3 regions of the Leuconostoc citreum genome follow, and region 3 is predicted to be linked to each of the others. Evidence: a T-box and tRNA genes for the amino acid it is inferred to sense, from the RefSeq annotation. Region 3 holds a T-box; the other regions hold tRNA genes.

Evidence for each region. A T-box is a leader RNA that pairs with one kind of tRNA and senses whether it is charged. The one in region 3 lies ahead of leuS (leucine--tRNA ligase), so its partner is inferred to be a tRNA-Leu.
Region 1: it encodes a tRNA-Leu, which carries the amino acid that the T-box ahead of leuS (leucine--tRNA ligase) is inferred to sense. The anticodon was not compared.
Region 2: it encodes a tRNA-Leu, which carries the amino acid that the T-box ahead of leuS (leucine--tRNA ligase) is inferred to sense. The anticodon was not compared.

The regions. Positions count from the first base shown of each region.
Region 1 covers NZ_CP042410.1:1,452,767-1,456,052, forward strand. The annotation lists gene FGL72_RS07195 (glycosyltransferase family 8 protein) at 1-280, opposite strand, end outside; gene FGL72_RS07200 (DUF2075 domain-containing protein) at 382-1,542, shown strand; tRNA gene FGL72_RS07205 (tRNA-Leu) at 1,638-1,721, opposite strand; gene FGL72_RS07210 (ArsR/SmtB family transcription factor) at 1,807-2,109, opposite strand; gene FGL72_RS07215 (cadmium resistance transporter) at 2,117-2,728, opposite strand; gene FGL72_RS07220 (universal stress protein) at 3,119-3,286, opposite strand, start outside.
Region 2 covers NZ_CP042410.1:8,310-11,595, forward strand. The annotation lists gene gpmA (2,3-diphosphoglycerate-dependent phosphoglycerate mutase) at 79-792, opposite strand; gene FGL72_RS00060 (cold-shock protein) at 902-1,102, opposite strand; tRNA gene FGL72_RS00065 (tRNA-Leu) at 1,362-1,446, shown strand; gene FGL72_RS00070 (hypothetical protein) at 1,547-1,888, shown strand; gene tpiA (triose-phosphate isomerase) at 1,891-2,703, shown strand; gene rpoB (DNA-directed RNA polymerase subunit beta) at 2,939-3,286, shown strand, end outside.
Region 3 covers NZ_CP042410.1:1,112,924-1,116,209, reverse strand. The annotation lists gene FGL72_RS05500 (peptidylprolyl isomerase) at 1-89, opposite strand, end outside; gene FGL72_RS05495 (SAM-dependent methyltransferase) at 105-626, opposite strand; gene FGL72_RS05490 (phosphatase PAP2 family protein) at 610-1,248, opposite strand; T-box leader at 1,295-1,494, shown strand; gene leuS (leucine--tRNA ligase) at 1,593-3,286, shown strand, end outside.

The sequences.
Region 1 (3,286 bases), 340 kb from region 3:
ACATTTCTGGCGGATACTGTTTGAAAGTTGGCGCACTTGCCCATAGACTTGTATCGACTCTAATCGTGTGCAAAACAAAACCTAATTGCGCAACAAATTGATGTAATTTTTCTAACTGCGCCGCCTCAATATGGTCATGAGCCAACCAAATTGTCATATTTTCTCTTGGGTTAGTTTGCCTAAGTGAATAAAGTAAAACACGTAACGGTTTAATATAATTTTCATCGATGGTGATTAATAGGTTCACGCTATCATCATTTATTATTTTGGTTTTTTCCATATACTATATTATACGCTGAGAATATTGTTAGTGTGTCATTAGGTTTAACGCGAGTAATTGTCAAACGTTATAGTATAATAAATCACAGTGGGGTAATTTTAATGAATAAGATTCTAAAAGAACAGTTTTTAATTGATACGCTCTCTGACGATCAAACAAAAAAGATTACAGAGCTCAATAGCTATATCAATCACAACATGTCTAAAAAAGAACATGCAGTTGCCATCATTCAAGGCGCAGCAGGTACTGGTAAATCGGTCGTACTCATGCAACTTGTTAAAAAATATATGACTGACAGACGCTACAAAAGTGCGCTTGTCGTTAACCACCCAGAACTTTATAAGGCTTATCAAGATATGGCTAAAAGTTTTGACGGCCTCAATCCACGCGACATTAGACGGCCAACTGCTCTGATTAATGATGCACAAAAAAACCATCGTCACTATGACGTCATTTTCGTTGACGAAGCACACTTGCTCTATTCTAAATCAGAGCCGTATGCCCATTATCGCGGTAAAAATCAGTTAACTGATTTAATGGCTTTGTCAAAAGTTGTCGTAGTTGTTTATGATTTTAAACAAGTATTTCAATCAAAGATGTATTGGTCCAAGCAGCTATTATTTAAGACAATCGGTCACCATCCATATCGTGAATTCAATATGGATTTCCAGTATCGTATGGTTACAAGTGACAAACAAGTAGCTTGGCTAGATAGTTTCACCGCACAGCAACCAATCACACCTTTTCCAAAAGATAGTCAATTTGAGTTTGAAGTTTTTCCTACAGCTGGTGCACTTTATGACAAAATCAAAGCGCGCAATAGTGAGTATGGTTTAAGCCGTGTCGTTGCAACATCTGGATTCCCACGCATCGATGGCCGTCATAATGTCGAGATGGACACCTTTTCCCTACCTTGGGATGAATGGGATCCGCAACGCACCCACTGGGCAAAACGCGAATCATCTATTACTCAAGTCGGGACAATTTACACATTACAAGGTTTCGATTTAAATTATGTCGGTATGATTATTGGTCCTTCTTTCGGTTACAATCCTAAAACCGATAGCATGACTATTATTCCGGAAAAATACTCTCATAAAGAAATTTTCAAAAAAAGGCAAGATATTCAATTTACACCAGCACAATATCAAGATTTTATTGCCAATGTTTTAAACGTTCTCCTTAAGCGTGGTAAATACGGCCTGTATCTGACTGCTTACGATGATGCACTACGTCAGCGGCTCATGGCATTACAGTCCTAATTATTAAGCATAGACGTACTAAGCCAATCATGCTTGCTAAAAATAAATCACTAAAAAAGACATTAAGTTAACTTAATGTCTTTTTAAATCAATGATGCCGTCGGTGGGAGTCGAACCCACACGGTGTTGCCACCACTGGATTTTGAGTCCAGCGCGTCTGCCAATTCCGCCACAACGGCATATATCTAATACCGTTTGTATTAAACAACTATATTAGAATACCAAATTTTAACATTCACGTCAACCCTATAATTCAAATGATAATTATTCGTCTCCTAAATTAAATACATGATCAACGTGCTTTAACGCATTGTCTAAAAGAATTAGAATATGCGAGTCACTCAGATAATACAATACTTCACGTCCTCGCTTCTCTGCTTGAACTAATTGCGCTTCGCGGAGTACGCGTAGTTGATGAGAAACAGCCGATTGCTCCATATTCAAAATATCAACAATTTCAGAGACCGAATATGAGCGTGATCGCAATAACTCTAGAATCGTTAATCGTTGTTTATTCCCTAATATTTTAAATATTTTTTCAAGTTCACTAATTGCTTTTGTCTTCATACTTTTATTATAACAGGCTTATAAGATATTGAATCGTTCCTGCATCAAACATAACGTATAAGCCAAGAACAATATAAATAATCACTTGAATTTTGTCACCAAAACGTTCGAAGAAAGTATGAACTGGCTTAAAGTCGGTTAGCTTTTTAGCCAAAAAGATAACAATTGTTAGCACCGCAATAAAAATCAGTAAAATTGCGGGTAAGTAGACAAGATTCGCAGTAGCAAAATAAGGCATATACAAGGCCAAATTATCAGCACCACAGGCACCAATCGTAATGATAACCATGTTACTAATCAAGTTTCTATTATTATCCTGCGCTAACTTATCTTTAACTTCTTCTGTTTCATCGTCATTTGAAAAATATTTGCGAATACCAATTACAATCGGCACAATTCCCAGAAAACCAAGCAGCCAAGATTCTGGAATGTTTTTAAGCAATACCGCAACGAGTAACGCTATCAAAACCAAGAGTGCATTTCCTAAATAGGCACCGAAGATAATTGACCGTGTCTGCTTTGGTCCCCGATATTGTCCGAAGACCAGTAGTAAAACAACAAAATAATCAGATGTTGTGCCAATATAAGATGTAAGTGCCGTTAAAAGTGTTTGAACCATGTTGACCTCTTTATATGAACTATTTTTACATGAAATACTTTTCATATATTATACCACAAAAAATTTATTTCAGTTTTTTTAAAATTTTTATACTGATTTAATCTGGTCAAGTTATATTATATACAACAACAAAACAAGTCATCTCAAACAACGACGCGTTTTAGAAAGGTAGGAATTGTATATGCTAGATTATCGTTGATGTTCTCCACGGCATCAACACACGAAACCCCATACGGGCAACTTTTCTCTCCTATAATCTCCCAATATTCTCTTCTCTAAAATCTCTCCCAAAAAATAGCCCCGATAAGCGCGTTAGCTTATCGGGGTTTCGTGTTATACAAAAGCTAATTTTCAAAAAAGACACTGTCTATTATGGCAGTGTCTTTTTGATTACTTACGAGCAACCATTGATGAAATTTTTGCATGACGGGCAATGTATGCGGCTTGTGAACCCAATGATTCCCAAAAGCCCTCACGTGAGTGCGCCCCCACAATAATTAAATCTGCTTGTACTTTTGGCGCAACATCCTGCAACAAAACTTCTCCAGCCTTGGCACC
Region 2 (3,286 bases), 760 kb from region 3:
TTGTGGTTGGTCTTTTATTTTCTTAATTGTAGACGACATAAAAAAGCCAACACATTGATTAGTGTGTTGGCTTTTTTATTACTTGCTCAAAGTCTTCTTAGAAACAACTGACAAATCATCAGCTAAATCGTAAACCAATGGTTGGCCATTGGCAATTTCAACATTTAAGATGTCATCATCAGAGATGTTTTCCAAATGCTTAACCAAAGCACGCAATGAGTTACCATGGGCAGCAATAACAACGTTCTTACCAGCTTGCAATTGTGGGGCAATATCTGATTCCCAGAAAGGCAAAACGCGTTCCAAAGTAATCTTCAAGTTTTCGCCTAATGGCAATTCGCCTTCAGGGACATCTGCGTAGCGACGATCAAAGGCGGGGTATGTCTTTCCTTGAACAGTCATTTCTTTATCGTAACCGTCCAACAATGGTGGCAACACATCATATGAACGGCGCCAAATGTGCACTTGTTCGTCGCCCCACTTTTCTGCAGCCTCAGCTTTATTTTGGCCTTGTAAAGCACCGTAATGACGTTCATTTAAACGCCATGACTTAGCTTCCGGAATGAACAATTGTCCAGCTTCTTCCAATGCATAATGCAATGTTGTGATGGCACGTGTCAAAACTGATGTGTAAGCTTGATCGAATTGGATGCCTTCAGTGGCCAATAATTCGCCGGCTTCCTTAGCTTGTGCGATACCTTTGTCTGACAACTTTGTGTCGATCCAACCGTTAAATAAGTTCAATGCGTTCCATTCACTTTGACCGTGACGGATTAATACTAACTTAGCCATGTGTGCTAAACTCCTTAATTTGTGTTTAATATAACATATCCATTATACCACGATTTTTCGACACAAAAAAACTCGCCTAAGCGAGTTTTGAAAGTATCAGAACTTAATCTTACAACTTTACGATGTTTGCAGCTTGCAAACCACGATCTGATGATTCAACTTCGAATTCAACAGCTTGACCTTCTTCAAGAGTCTTGAAGCCGTCACCTTGGATAGCTGAGAAGTGTGCGAACACATCTTCACCGTTTTCGCGAGTCACGAAACCGTAACCCTTTTCGCCGTTAAACCACTTTACTGTGCCTTTTTCCATGATATGTTTCTCCTTTGGTGTGCTCCACCAATGATTTTATTTTGTAACTTAAATAATTGGTACTTGAGCGCCTTCCGAGAAAAACAAATCAAAATCAATAACTTTTATTACAAACACAGTGTAACATACTGGTGAGAATAATCAAGTATAATATGAATTGATAAGCGCTTGATAATGCAATAGTGCGCTAGGGGTGTGTTATCTTGACATTTTCATTGGGCTGGGTTAGAATAATATGGTTGTCAATACAAACGACATCGCAGCCGTGGCGGAATTGGCAGACGCGCAGGATTAAGGATCCTGTGCCCGTTTAGGGCGTGCGGGTTCGACTCCCGCCGGCTGCATAATCAAGGCACTTCCCATTACTAAAATGGGAGGTGCCTTTTACTTTTAAAAGCTATTCAGTTTTTCCTTGTGGTAAAATAGAAGCAATGGAGAACAACGATGCTACTTTTTAAACGAACAAAGCGAGATGAAAAGGCAGAAGACGTTATACCACAATCTGCTTTAGAAAATATGCAACAAGAAAATGATCAATTATTAGATCAAATAGAAGCATTGAAGTTAGATGTATCAGAATTAAGGTCTGAAAATGACCGATTAGTTGAACAGCTAAATCAAAGCAAGTATCAACGTAAATTGATTAAAACAAGTATGGGGCTTGGCGTGTTAGTTGTGAGTTACGTTTTGCTCCACCTTGTTAATGAAGACGTGCAATATACAGCAATGTTACTATTAATTGAGGCAGCATTTATGTTTATGATGTTACAAGGAGATGATAAATAATCATGTCAAAGATGCATAAAGAACAGCGTGTGCCATTTGTCGTTGCTAATTGGAAAATTAATAAATTGCAAGCTGATGTCATGGATTTTTTGTCACAAGTCAATGATAAGGTGCCCGACCAAAAAGTTGTTGAAACAGGAATTGCGGCACAGGATTTGTTTTTAGCTGACATGGTTCGGACGACGGCGGGCACACCTATACATGTGGTCGCTGAAAATGTACATTGGGAAGACGGTGGTGCTTATACAGGGGAGACTTCTCCTAAGGCTTTGAAAGACATTGGCGCAACCTATGTTTTAATTGGCCACTTTGAGCGCCGTAAATTTTTTAACGAAACGGATTCGACTGTGAATTTGAAAGTAACCGCTGCATTACGTAACGGCTTACGCCCGATTATTGATGTTGATGAAGATATGAGTACTTATGCACAGTTTATGGATGCAGAACCGTCTGTTGCACAAGTTGCAGCAGCATTAGCAGGTGTGTCAGTAGATCAGATTCGTAATGTGACGATTGCTTATGAGCCAACTTGGGCTATTGGTTCCGGCGAAGCGGCAAGTGCTGATCAAGCGCAAAAAGCAGCACATTTAATTCGTCAAACATTAGCAAAGCTTTATTCACCGGTTATCGCCGAACAGGTTAGGGTGTTGTATGGTGGGTCGGTAACACCGGATAATGCGCGTGAGATTATGTCACAAAATGATATTGATGGTGTTTTGGTAGGAACGGCTGCATTAGATCCTAAAAAGTTTTTACAATTAATTGAAATTGCTCGGGACCCAACTGTTCCAGAATTTGATATTGATCACATTTAATTGGACTTGCAAATTAGTGGTAAAAGCGTATAATTATTGATAGTAGTACTGTGAATAAATACGGAATTTTGCGAAATATTGTCCGCAATGCCTTTATATTGAAGCAAACGTTGTCTGCGGAAACAGCGGCGATTGCTTTTTTTGTGCCTATGCGGGAACAAAAATAGTCTAAAAGACCGTTTTGTAACCAAATTGTAATAACAAAACGCAGCAAAAAACAAACGAGGTGATAAATGTGGCAGGACATTTAGTAAAGTACGGTAAGCACCGTACCCGTCGTTCATATGCTAGCATCAAAGAAGTACTTGATGTGCCGAATTTGATTGAGATTCAAACGGCATCTTACCAATGGTTCTTAGATGAAGGTATCAAAGAAATGTTTGGTGACATCATGCCAATCGATGACTTCCAAGGGACATTGTCTTTGGAATATGTTGATTATCAATTGATGGAACCAAAGTATAATATTGATGAGGCGCGTGAACACGACGCCAATTATTCAGCACCATTACATGTGACTTTACGCTTGACGAACCATGAAACCGGTGAAATTAAGTCTCAGGATGTATTCTTTGGTGAGTTC
Region 3 (3,286 bases):
TGAGATGTTAGCAGGAAAATAGCGATGATTAGTCCCACAAGTATCGTGACCATTGCAGCAATCGTCACATATTGTTTTTCTTTATTCATGTTGCCTCCTAATGATTAAATACGTTCAATAATAAATAGGGTCTCTTTTTTAGTTCGGTAGGTTGCTTGCGCATAGTCAGCTTTGATTAGTGTATCAAGATAGGCTAGCCAGTCGGTAGGTATGTCTTGAAATTTAATGAGCATAAGGCCACCGTGTTCGAGTCGTGGCAACACACGATTGATTTGATCAGTGTAGTCATTAGGATATTGATTCTTATTTTGTGCATCATCTGAGTAGTCAAAAATACCAATACTTGCTTGACTCTGTGAGCCGATTTCTTGTAAAAAAGAACGATCTAGCGTTTTACCGAGCAAAGTGACGCGTTCAGACAAGCCACTCATAAATAGTGAGGCAGCTGTTGCATTTGCATTATCTTTTGTCGCCGTGTAACTTAATACTTTGCCAGACTTGCCGACCCTTGTCGCTAGAAAACGCGTATTAATGCCATTGGCAGTCGTCCCGTCAATCACAATATCGCCAACTTTTACAGTTTGTTCAATGAGTTGGTGTGCGAGTGTCTCAATTGATGGTATCATAGGAATCTCCTGTTAAAAATAGATATTTTGAAAGAGTGAGTAAACTATAGCCTAACGACAGTGCAGCGATAATGTCAGTCGGGTAATGTACATTGACATAGATACGACTGATTGGGATGACAAAGAGTAGCAAGGTGAAAATAGTAATTGCTGTTAGTTGCAACCAACTTTTTGACACATAACGCTTGGTTAGCACGATTAATGTACCATAGAATAAAATAGCAACCATCGTGTGTCCAGAAGGAAAACTAAAGCCGTGCTCTGGAATTAACTGTGGTATTGGACGTGGGTTGCGAATAATACGTTTGGTTATTTGTGTCGTTAACCCTGCATATAAAAAAATATTGACCAGTAAAAACTGCAATGCAGGGTAAGCTTTCTTATAACTTAAGAAAATAATCAAGATTAACGTGCTTAATCCAATAAATGTGACACTACCAAGTTGCGTAATATTGATTAGAATCATATCTGCTAATGGTGATCGCTGTTGTATTAAATGTTGACCGATACTATTGAGCTGTTCAAACCACAAAGCTTGTGATACCAAGCCAATCGTTAGACAGAGAAAAATGCTAAAAGTAATTAGCGCCAATATAATCTGTGTTTTTTGCTTTATAATCATAACATACAGTATACCTGATTTTGATTAAACGTGATATAATTAGAGCATTATATTTAACAGTAGTAGACATGGCGTGGTGTGTTAGAGAGTAAGCGGTGGTGAAAGTTTACCGAACAACATGTTGAACTCGGTTAAATCACCTTGAAAGCGAAACTTTAGTAACTTTCAACGTATCGTCGCGTTAAGACGTTTTGAGGCGTAGCAATACGTAAACATAGGTGGTACCGCGATTAATTCGCCCTATGTCATGCTTTTTAGTGTGATATAGGGTGATTTTTCGTTTTTACTTTAATTATTTTAAGGAGGATATGCAGCGATTCTAGTAAATTGCTGTATGAAAAAATATGCCATACGAACATCAACAAATTGAACAAAAGTGGCAAAAGTTTTGGGATGATAATCAAACTTTTGCTACCTCTGATACAACTGATAAGCCAAAGTATTATGCTGTTGACATGTTTCCTTATCCGTCAGGACAGGGCTTACATGTTGGCCATCCAGAAGGTTATACAGCAACAGACATTATGAGCCGTTTTAAGCGAGCTAAGGGATTTAATGTCTTACACCCTATGGGATGGGATGCTTTTGGCTTGCCAGCAGAACAGTATGCAATGAAAACAGGGCATAATCCAGCTGACTTTACGAGTCAAAATATTGATCATTTTCGTGAGCAAATAAAATCATTGGGCCTCTCATACGATTGGAATCGTGAGATAAATACGACAGATCCATCTTATTATAAGTGGACTCAGTGGATTTTTGAAAAATTATATGAAAAAGGTCTAGCATACGAGTCTAACATGATGGTCAATTGGGATCCAATTGACCGTGTTGTCTTGGCTAATGAAGAAGTGATTGATGGTAAGTCAGAACGTTCTGGAAATAAGGTTGAGCGAAAAGCCTTGCGACAATGGGTACTGAAAATCACAGCCTATGCTGACCGATTAGTTGATGACTTAGATGATTTGGATTGGCCAGAAGCGATTAAGGAACAGCAACGTAATTGGATTGGCCGTTCCAAGGGTGCTGCAGTGTTCTTTAATGTTGATCACGCAGATGCTAAAATTGAAGTTTACACAACGAGACCAGATACCTTATTTGGCGCTACGTATATGGTTTTGGCTCCTGAACATGAACTAGTTGACAGTATTGTCACAGCAGAGCAAAAACAAGCTGTCGCAGATTATCGTGCAGCAATTGCTGCTAAGTCAGATCTTGAACGTACAGATTTGAACAAGGATAAAACAGGTGTCTTTACAGGTGCTTATGGTATCAATCCAATCAATGGTGAAAAATTGCCAATTTGGATTGCCGATTATGTTTTAGCTTCGTATGGCACAGGTGCAATCATGGCCGTTCCAGCGCATGATGACCGCGATTTTGAGTTTGCAAAAAAGTTTGATTTGGCGATTAAGCCTGTGATTGCTGGTGGCGAGAATGATGATGTTGCATATACTGGCGATGGGGTACACATCAATTCTGATTTCCTAGACGGCTTGGACAAAGCAACCGCTATCGATCAAGCGATTGACTGGTTAGAAGCACATCAAGCTGGACATGCACAAACCAACTTTAGACTACGTGATTGGATTTTTTCTCGTCAGCGTTACTGGGGCGAACCGATTCCTGTCATTCATTGGGAAGATGGGACAACAAGCTTAGTACCAGAAAATGAGTTACCACTTTTGTTGCCACATGCCACAGAATTACGACCATCAGGTAGTGGGGAGTCACCACTAGCTAACTTAACCGATTGGTTAGAAGTGACACGTGACGATGGCGTTAAAGGTCGTCGTGAAACAAATACAATGCCTCAGTGGGCAGGCTCATCCTGGTACTTCTTACGTTATATTGATCCACATAATGATCACCAACTAGCAGACCCTGAAAAATTGAAGTATTGGATGAATGTTGACTTATACGTTGGTGGTGCTGAACATGCTGTGTTACACTTATTGTACGCTCGCTTCTGGCATAAATTCTTATATGATTTGGGTGTTGTACCAACTAAAGAACCATTCCAAAAGTTAGTGAACCA